One region of the Arthrobacter sp. 01T425 genome, then DNA from elsewhere that is predicted to be linked to it. Evidence: riboswitches for the same ligand, from Rfam matches in the RefSeq annotation. Region 1 holds a riboswitch; the other holds the start of a gene.
What was found. A riboswitch is a leader RNA that binds a small molecule or an ion and turns the genes downstream of it on or off. The one in region 1 is predicted to bind cyclic di-AMP.
Positions count from the first base shown of each region.

Region 1 (4,165 bases):
TGTTGGCCACGGCAGTGGTGAGTAAGGCGAGGAAGTTTGCCAGCTGCGGGTCCATGAACCCGCGGCAGAGCAGGAAAATCGCCAGGTAGGCCAGGGTGGAGGCCACCCCGATGCTGCCGAAGCGGACGAGCTGTCCGAAGAGGCTTCCGCCGGGGCTTTGTTCCTGTGCCCGCGAGGCGGCCGGCAGCGGTCCGCGGGCCAGGGCCGCGCGCAGGTCGGGAACCGGGATCCGGCCCGAGACCAGGTCCCGGCTCAACCGTGCCATGCCGCGCAAGTCCGCGAGGGCCGTCTGGACGATGTCCACGCTGGAATCCGGGTCGTCGGTCCAGTCCACCGGGACTTCGTGGACGCGCAGGCCGCACTTTTCTGCCAGGACCAGCAGCTCGGTGTCGAAGAACCAGGCGTTGTCCAGCGTGTGGGGAAGCAGTTGCCGGGCCACGTCCGCCCGGATCGCCTTGAAGCCGCACTGCGCGTCACTGAAGTGGGCGCCCATGAGGGCCTGGAGCAGGAAGTTGTAGCTGCGCGAGATGAATTCCCGTTTGGGTCCGCGGACCACGCGGGAGTTGCGGGTCAGCCGTGTCCCGATCGCCAGGTCGGAGTGCCCGGAAATGAGCGGGGCAAGGAGCGGGCCGAGGGCCGCCAGATCAGTGGAAAGATCCACATCCATGTACGCCAGGACCGGCGACGGCGAGGCCAGCCACACCTTGCGGAGTGCGTTTCCGCGGCCCTTTTCTGCCATATGGACCACCGTCACTTCGCGCAGCTCGCGGGCTACCCGTTCCGCGGCCTTGAGCGTTCCGTCGGTGCTGGCGTTGTCCGCCACGGTGATCCGGAAGGAATGCGGGAAGGCGCCGAGCAGGTACGCGTGGAGCCGGCGCAGGCAGGCCTCGAGGTCCCGTTCCTCGTTGAAGACCGGGATGGTGACGTCCAGCAGGGGCGTGCTGGCGCGCGTATCAATGGCCGTGCGCCGGCCGCCGGGGACGGTCAGGGCCCCGGCGATCGGGCCCGGGACGGGTGCGTCGGCCAGGGCAAGCCCCGAGGGTGCCCCTGGGGCCGCCGGGCCGGCCGGCGTCGCCGTGGAGCGGGGCAGGGTTCCTGTGGCCTGGTCTGTGAATGTCATGGCTCAACTTTCCCGGCGGCCCATATGAGGGCTTTAGGGTCAAGCTGTGCGGGGGCTGTGGAAGTCCGGGCCGCCGGGGCCGGTCCGGCCGTGGAGACGCAAAGAGGCCCCGGATCCATGCGGATCCGGGGCCTCCAGGGCGGGGGGCGGCTAGTGCCGGTTTAGTACCAGTTGTGTGCGTAGTGGAAGTTCAGGGCACCGCAGGGGGAACCGTAGCGCGACTTGACGTAGTTCAGGCCCCAGTTGATCTGGGTCCGGTAGTTGGTCATGTAATCGGCGCCGGCGCTCGCCATCTTCGAGGCGGGCAGGGACTGGACCACGCCGTAGGCGCCGCTGCTGGCGTTCGTGGCGGTGGTCTTCCAGTCGGATTCCTTGGTCCACAGCTTGTGCAGGCACTGCATCTGGCCGGGTGCCCAGCCATAGCTTCCCAGCTGGGACGCGGCGTAGGCCTGCGCGCCGGCGGGGTCGTCGACTGCGACCGGCGCGGCTGCCGGTGCCGGTGCCGGAGCGGCTGCCGGTGCCGGAGCGGGGGCCGCCGCGGGAGCCGGAGCAGGTGCGGGGGCTGCCGCGGGGGCCGGAGCAGGTGCTGCCGCGGCTGCCGGTGCGGCAGCAGCGGGCGCGTGGATCAGCGCTTCGGCTGCCTTAACCTCCGAGATCTGGGGAGCCACGTTCTTTTCCGTGGCAGCGGTCGGCCCAGCCACCTGGACCCGCTCGAAGTTGAGCTTGGCCAGCGGGTCAGCCATCGTGGCCGTCTGGCTCGCAACGTTCGCCGTGTGGGCGCCCGGCTCTGCCGCCTGGCTCGCGGCGCCGCCACCCAGCAGCAGCGCGCACGCGGCGGTGACGACGGCGGCACGGCGGCCGGTTACACCGAGCCCGGCGGCGAACCGCGACAGGGCGGATGCCTGCTTGACCGGTTCGGCGCGGTGGCGCGACTTGGCGGCGCCAACTGAGCGGGAATGCGAACCGCCGTCAGGGCGTGTTTGTACCTGGAATTCAGTCATGGTGGCCTCTCAACGCCGGCGGAGTTAGCTGTCGGGTTCGGATGAGGTCATCCGGCCGCACGGAACATCACGTGTCGGCTTCACCCCGAGGGCGCATGAAAGCAGATTGCCCGGGAACTCTGGGTCCCCCGCCTCTGCCTGGTCCAGCGGAATCCGGGAAGCGGCAGAGTTTGGCGTCCGTCCGGATATGCGGCACCGATGGCGGCGCACGCTAACGACGCTACAGGACCCGGCTGCTTAAGTCACATTTTGGTAACAGGAGTCACAGTGCCGGGGTGTCGGGTTGCGCCGGGCTCGCCGGTCGACCGTCCGGGCCGTTTGCGCCGACGGCGGCCGTTCCGGTTACGCCGGCGGCGGCGAGGCGGGCAGCCGCACGGCGAACTCCGTGCGGCCCGGCCGGGACGTGACCTCGACTGTTCCTCCGTGGGCCTCCACGATCGACTGGACAATGGACAGGCCCAACCCGCTGGTGCCCTCGGACGTCGGCGCGGCGGTCGCCGTGCCGTGACCTCCGCGGCTGCCGGAAACGGCGCCGGAGGACGAGCGTGCGGGAGCCCCGGACCCGACCCTCGCCGTCGCGACGGCAGAATCGGCGGGGACAGCTGCGGGGTTCGACGCCGGATTGGTGCGCGAGGCGTCGGCCCGGGTGAAGCGGGCGAAGACCCGGCCGATAAATTCCGGGGCGATGCCGCTACCATTGTCTGTCACGGTGACCACGGCACTGCCGTCAGCCGAGCGCATAACGCCCGTGACCACCTTGGTCCCGGGTTCCGTGTGCTTGCGCGCATTGGACAGCAGGTTGGCGAGGACCTGGTGAAGCTGGGTCGCATCACCGCGCACCACCACGGGCTCGTCCGGAAGTTCCAGCTGCCAGATGCGGTCCGGGGCCATGACTTTCTCATCGCTGACCGTCTCGATGGCCAGCTGGGTGAGGTCGACGTCGGAGATTTTGAGCGGTTGCCCCTCGTCCAGGCGCGCCAGCAGCAGCAGGTCCTCCACGAGCGTGGTCATCCGCTCGGACTGGCTTTGCACACGGGCGAGGGACCTCTCGCCGTCGGGGGTGAAATGCTCGGTCATCCGCATCAGCTCCGTGTAGCCGCGAATGGCCGTCAGCGGGGTGCGGAGTTCGTGCGAGGCGTCGGCGACGAACTGCCGGACCTTCATCTCGCTCTCCTGCCGCGCCTCGAGAGCGTTGGAGACGTTGTCCAGCATCTTGTTCAGCGCGTAGCCCACGCTGCCCACTTCCGTTCCGGGATGGGCCGCCGACGTCTGGACGCGGACCCCGAGCGCCACCTCGCCGGCGTCCAGCGGGAGACGGGAGACCTTGGTGGCAACCTCGGAGAGCTGTTCCAGCGGCTTCATGGTCCGCCGGATCAGGGCCGTGCCGGCGAGCCCGATCAGCACGAGCCCGCCTGCGGACACCACCACCATGGTCCAGACCAGGGAGGCCAGGGTGCTTTGTTTTTCTGCCAGCGGGAGTCCGGTCACAATCACGTCACCGTACGGTGTTCGCGCCGCCGTGAGCCGGTAGGCGCCGGCCGAAAGGCTGCGGTCCACGGACACGCCGCTCGGGGTGAGGGCCAGGAGAACCTTGTTGTCGGCGGGGGAGAGGTTCTTGACCGCGCCGTCCCCGGCCAGGAATCCTGCCCTGCTGACTTCGCCGTCCACTATCCGTGCGTTAAGCGTCCCGACGCCCTGTCCCCGGGCTTCGAGGGGGTCGGGGCGCCTGCCCGAATCGTCCGAGGAGGGCCGGCCGAACTCGCTCGAACGGTGGGAGGCCTGGTCCAGCTGGGTGTCGAGCTGCCGGGTGAGGAAGAGGTCCATGGAGGCGTAGCTGAACAAGCCCACAGCGCCGCAGATGGCCACGAGCAGCGCCATGGCGACCAGGACCAGCCGGGTGCGCAAATGCCACGTCGACGGGTTGCGCCAGTCGCGTCCGGGGACGCGGGTCATGCCGGAAAGTGAGGGCACGGATCAGTCCGCCGGTTTCAGGACGTACCCGGCTCCGCGCACCGTGTGGATCATCGGAGCGTGGTTGGCGTCG
Region 1 is NZ_JBFTPY010000029.1:18,563-22,727, reverse strand. Features, by position in the region: gene AC1DNG_RS20795 (bifunctional glycosyltransferase family 2/GtrA family protein) at 1-1,120, opposite strand, end outside; gene AC1DNG_RS20790 (aggregation-promoting factor C-terminal-like domain-containing protein) at 1,282-2,121, opposite strand; cyclic di-AMP (ydaO/yuaA leader) riboswitch at 2,121-2,280, opposite strand; gene AC1DNG_RS20785 (sensor histidine kinase) at 2,464-4,074, opposite strand; gene AC1DNG_RS20780 (response regulator transcription factor) at 4,096-4,165, opposite strand, start outside.

Region 2 (4,165 bases), on a different contig from region 1:
TACCACGGAGATGTATCTTCGGACCATTCTGGAACTTGAAGAAGAAAACATCGTTGCCCTCCGCGCCCGCATCGCCGAACGGCTCCGCCACTCCGGCCCCACTGTGTCCCAGACGATCGGCCGGATGGAGCGCGACGGGCTGGTGGTTGTTTCCGGCGACCGGCACCTTGAACTGACGGAAACCGGACGGAAACGTGCAATCGGTGTCATGCGCAAGCACCGTCTGGCCGAACGCCTCCTCGCGGACGTGATCGGGCTCGACTGGGCCTACGTCCACGAGGAAGCGTGCCGCTGGGAACATGTCATGAGCGAACGCGTCGAGCGAAGAATCTTCGAGATGCTCAACCACCCGACGGTCTCGCCCTACGGAAACCCCATTCCGGGGCTTGCGGATCTTGGCGGCGTGCCCAATGGCGCCCCCGTGGACAGGCCTGTGAACCTGCTGGAGGCCATGGCCGGCTACGGGGTAACTTCCAGGGTTACGGTCAACCGGCTCGCGGAGCCGATCCAGGTGGAGCCGGAGCTTCTGGCCCAGCTCGACGAGGGCGGAATCAGGCCTGGCGCGCTTGTCTCGCTGGAGCGGGTGGGGGAGTACATCTCGGTCCGCGTCCCCGATATCGAAGGTGCCCTGGAACTGCCGCCCGAGGTTGCCGCGCACGTCTTTGTAACAGTCGCCTGACCAGCCACTACGCGCCGGTCATGGGACGACCCACGAGTTGTCCACAATTGCGGTTACGGATTTATTACCGGGCGGCTTAATCGCCTATAGTTAGTGCCCAGTACCGATACCAAAGCGTTACCTGATCCGAAGCCGAGCCCTGCCAGCGGATCAGTCGCAGAACTACCTCCTGGCAGGGGCGGGGGAACCACTTTCGGCTGCTACTTCGGCAGCCTTGGGGTGAAGTCCGTCAGCGGCAAGCAGCTTCCACCGAAGGATCCCCTGGGGATGCATCTGTGCGTGGCTGCTTGCAACGGCGGACCGGGTCTTTGATCTCTCTGACCCGAATCCGACAGCTAACTTCGCAGGCCATCCAGAGAGGAACCGTTCTTGACCACCCAGACCTCCAGGGGCCGTCGCCGCGCGACCGGTCCCGCTCCGGAGCCGCGTCCCGTCGTCGCACACACGGCCGAACGCCCGCGGGACGTGCACCGGGATGAACGCCGTCGCCGTCGCAGTCCGTTCCGCCAGGTCACGGACTTTGCCGCGGCCAGCGGGGTCGGGCAGAAGGCCGGGATCGCCCTGGCCGCAACTGGTCTGGTTCTGACCGTGACGGTCCCCGTCACGAGCCCGGTGATGGCTTCGAATCCGGGCGGGTCCGGCGCGCTCTCCGCTGCCGTGCAGCCGGATGTCACCGCTGCCGCCGCCGCCAAAGTCGACTTCAACCGTACGGCCGTCACCACGAAGGGCGATCCGGACGGGAAACTCAAGCAGCTGCTGAGCGCCCAGTCTGTGGGCACCATCACCCGCGCGGCATCGGCCGGCACCCTGGGTGCGCCGCTCGACCAGCTGGTCACGGCCTCGCCCTTCGGCTACCGCGTCAGCCCCATTACCGGGGGCGCGGGGGAGTTCCACCGCGGCCAGGATTTCGCCGCCCAGTGCGGCACGGCGGTCCACGCGGCCGCCAGCGGCACCGTGACCTTCAACGGCTGGCATCCCTTCGGCGGGGGGAACCGCGTGGTCATCGATCACGGCAACGGCCTGGAGACCACGTACAACCACCTGTCCTCGGCCTCGGTCAAGGTCGGCCAGAAGGTTTCCCGCGGTGACGTCGTCGCCATGAGCGGAACCACCGGCGCCTCCACGGGCTGCCACCTCCACTTTGAAGTGATGGTCAACGGCGATGTCGTTGATCCGCTCGGCTGGCTCTAAAAAGACGATGGGCTGCTCTCAACTTCCTGTGACACGCCGTGATCTGAATGTGACATTGGATCCGGACTGCTGTAGGGTTTGAAGCACGCCAACTTTTCCGAAGTTGGCGCTCTTGAGTGGATTGCCTAGCTCTGCCACCGCTCAAGGTCCGTTCGCATTACATCGTCTGGCAGGGGCGGGGGAACCAATTTTGGCCTTCGAAAGAAGGCCTTGGGGTTAAGTCGTAAAGCTTCCCAGGAAGCAGCGCGGCCGGGTGACTCCCATCCGAATCCGACAGCTCACCTCGTAGGCATTGGGAGAGGCTACTTTCGTGTCTTCACGCCACAATTCTGCGCGCATGCGCACCGGCGAGGCTCTGTCGAGCCCGCTGGAATCCACATCACGTGCCGCCCTTGCCGGCGCCCGGATTGGATCACGTTCCGCAGGCTCAATCTCTAGCGAGCCCGGACAGCATGCAGTTTCCGCTTTTGGCGCGTCTTCGCAGTACACCCTTCGCTAAGTAACCCATTTCGGGGCGATCCGGCGTACCCCCAAGATGCCGGAGCGTCCTCAGTCCGTGCCCGAAAGCGCGCGGTCCAAGGATCACGAAAGAGAGAACTTAATGACTACTCGTGCAAACGTTGCACGGCACCGCGCCGAGGTCACCAAGACCAACTCGCTGGCTGTTATTGCTAAGGCTGTCGGCGACAACGCCGGCGGCGTGGGCCGTCAGGCCGCGGTCATCGCCGCAGCTTCCGGTCTGGTCCTGACCAGCGGAATCGCAGCCAACGCTGCTGAAACCAATGTTCAGCGCGAATCGACCTCCGCTTCGGCCCTGGAAGTCCAGTCCGCAGCTCCGGCCACCATCTCGGCCGCTTCCACCATCGCGATCTCCTACGAGAAGCCCGCCGTGACCACCACGCCGGCTCCCGTCGTCGAGGCTCCCAAGCCCGTCGTCAAGGTCCAGGACGCCACGGCCACCCGCGCCGGCGGCACCGAGCTTGGCGTCAGCGGCGGCGTCGCTGCCCAGGCCCCCGCCGGCATCGGAAGCGGCGCAGGCGCGACCATCGCCGCCGCTGCCTACGCACAGATCGGCGTGGCGCAGGACTGCACCGCCCTCGCCACCAACGCCCTGGCCGCGGCAGGCATCCACTACCACGGCTGGCCGGCAGGTTACCTGTCCCTGGGACGCACCGTGAGCGCCGCCGAGGCACGCCCGGGCGACCTCGCTTACTACCAGAACGGCGGCGTGGGCATGGCTCACATCGCGGTCTACGTCGGCAACGGCATGGCAGTGCACGGCGGCTGGAACGGCGGCACCACCGCGCTGTACAGCGTCAACGTCGGCTCCGGCCCGGTCTTCATCCGCGTCGGCGCCTAAGCACGAACCCCAGCATTCCAAAAGACCCCCGCCTGCAGGCGGGGGTCTTTTGCGTTGCCGCGCAGTGAACTTTCCGCGCCGGGGACCGCGCCGGTGAAAAAATATTCGGTGATCCGGCACTTGAGTGTTTACTCTTGTGTTGTCGATCCATAGCCCGACCATGCAGAGGGCAGCCGGCCCTCGTGCCGCTGGCGGGTGCGGCCGTGAAGAGGTATGCGGATGCGCACTCTCGTTCTGAATGCTGGATATGAACCGCTGGCGGTCATCACCTTCCGCCGGGCGCTCGTCCTTGTCCTGACCGGAAAGGCCAGCGTGGTGGCCGAAGGGGACGACCCCGTGGTCGGCCCCCAGGACATTTTGGGCCGCCCGTCCGTGATCCTGCTGAACCGCTACATCCGGCCCAGGTACAACACGATGACTGCGGTGAGCCGCCGCGGCGTGCTGCGCCGGGATGCCCACCGCTGCGCGTACTGCGGCAAGGCTGCCCACACCATCGACCACATCCAGCCCAAATCGCGGGGCGGGGCCGACTCCTGGGAGAATCTGGTGGCGGCGTGCCTGCGGTGCAACAACGCCAAGAGCGACCATACGCCGGCGGAGATGGGCTGGAAGATCGGTTTTGTTCCGGGCCCGCCAAAGGGTGCCATCTGGCAGATCAAGGAACTCGAGAAGCCGACGCCGGCCTGGGATCCGTTCCTGCTGCCTGAATCGGCTGCCTGATCTGCCCCCTTGCTGATTGATCAGCCGGTGAAGACGCTGCCGGCGCACGTGACGGCTTGTTCGGTGGCCGCTGGCGCCGCGCTAGGCTGAAACGATGGAGTTCGATGCCATCATTCTCGCCGGGGGGCGGTCCTCACGCCTCGGCGGCGTGCCCAAATCCGGGCTGATCTACGACGGCGCCACCCTCCTGGAGCGGTCACTGCGGGCCGCCGGCG
Region 2 is NZ_JBFTPY010000010.1:22,866-27,030, forward strand. Features, by position in the region: gene AC1DNG_RS12190 (iron-dependent transcriptional repressor DtxR) at 1-679, shown strand, start outside; cyclic di-AMP (ydaO/yuaA leader) riboswitch at 830-1,044, shown strand; gene AC1DNG_RS12195 (M23 family metallopeptidase) at 1,049-1,870, shown strand; cyclic di-AMP (ydaO/yuaA leader) riboswitch at 2,007-2,176, shown strand; gene AC1DNG_RS12200 (NlpC/P60 family protein) at 2,472-3,230, shown strand; gene AC1DNG_RS12205 (HNH endonuclease) at 3,450-3,950, shown strand; gene mobA (molybdenum cofactor guanylyltransferase) at 4,045-4,165, shown strand, end outside.
Region 2: linked by a shared signal. The riboswitch ahead of AC1DNG_RS12200 (NlpC/P60 family protein) and the one ahead of AC1DNG_RS20790 (aggregation-promoting factor C-terminal-like domain-containing protein) in region 1 are both predicted to bind cyclic di-AMP.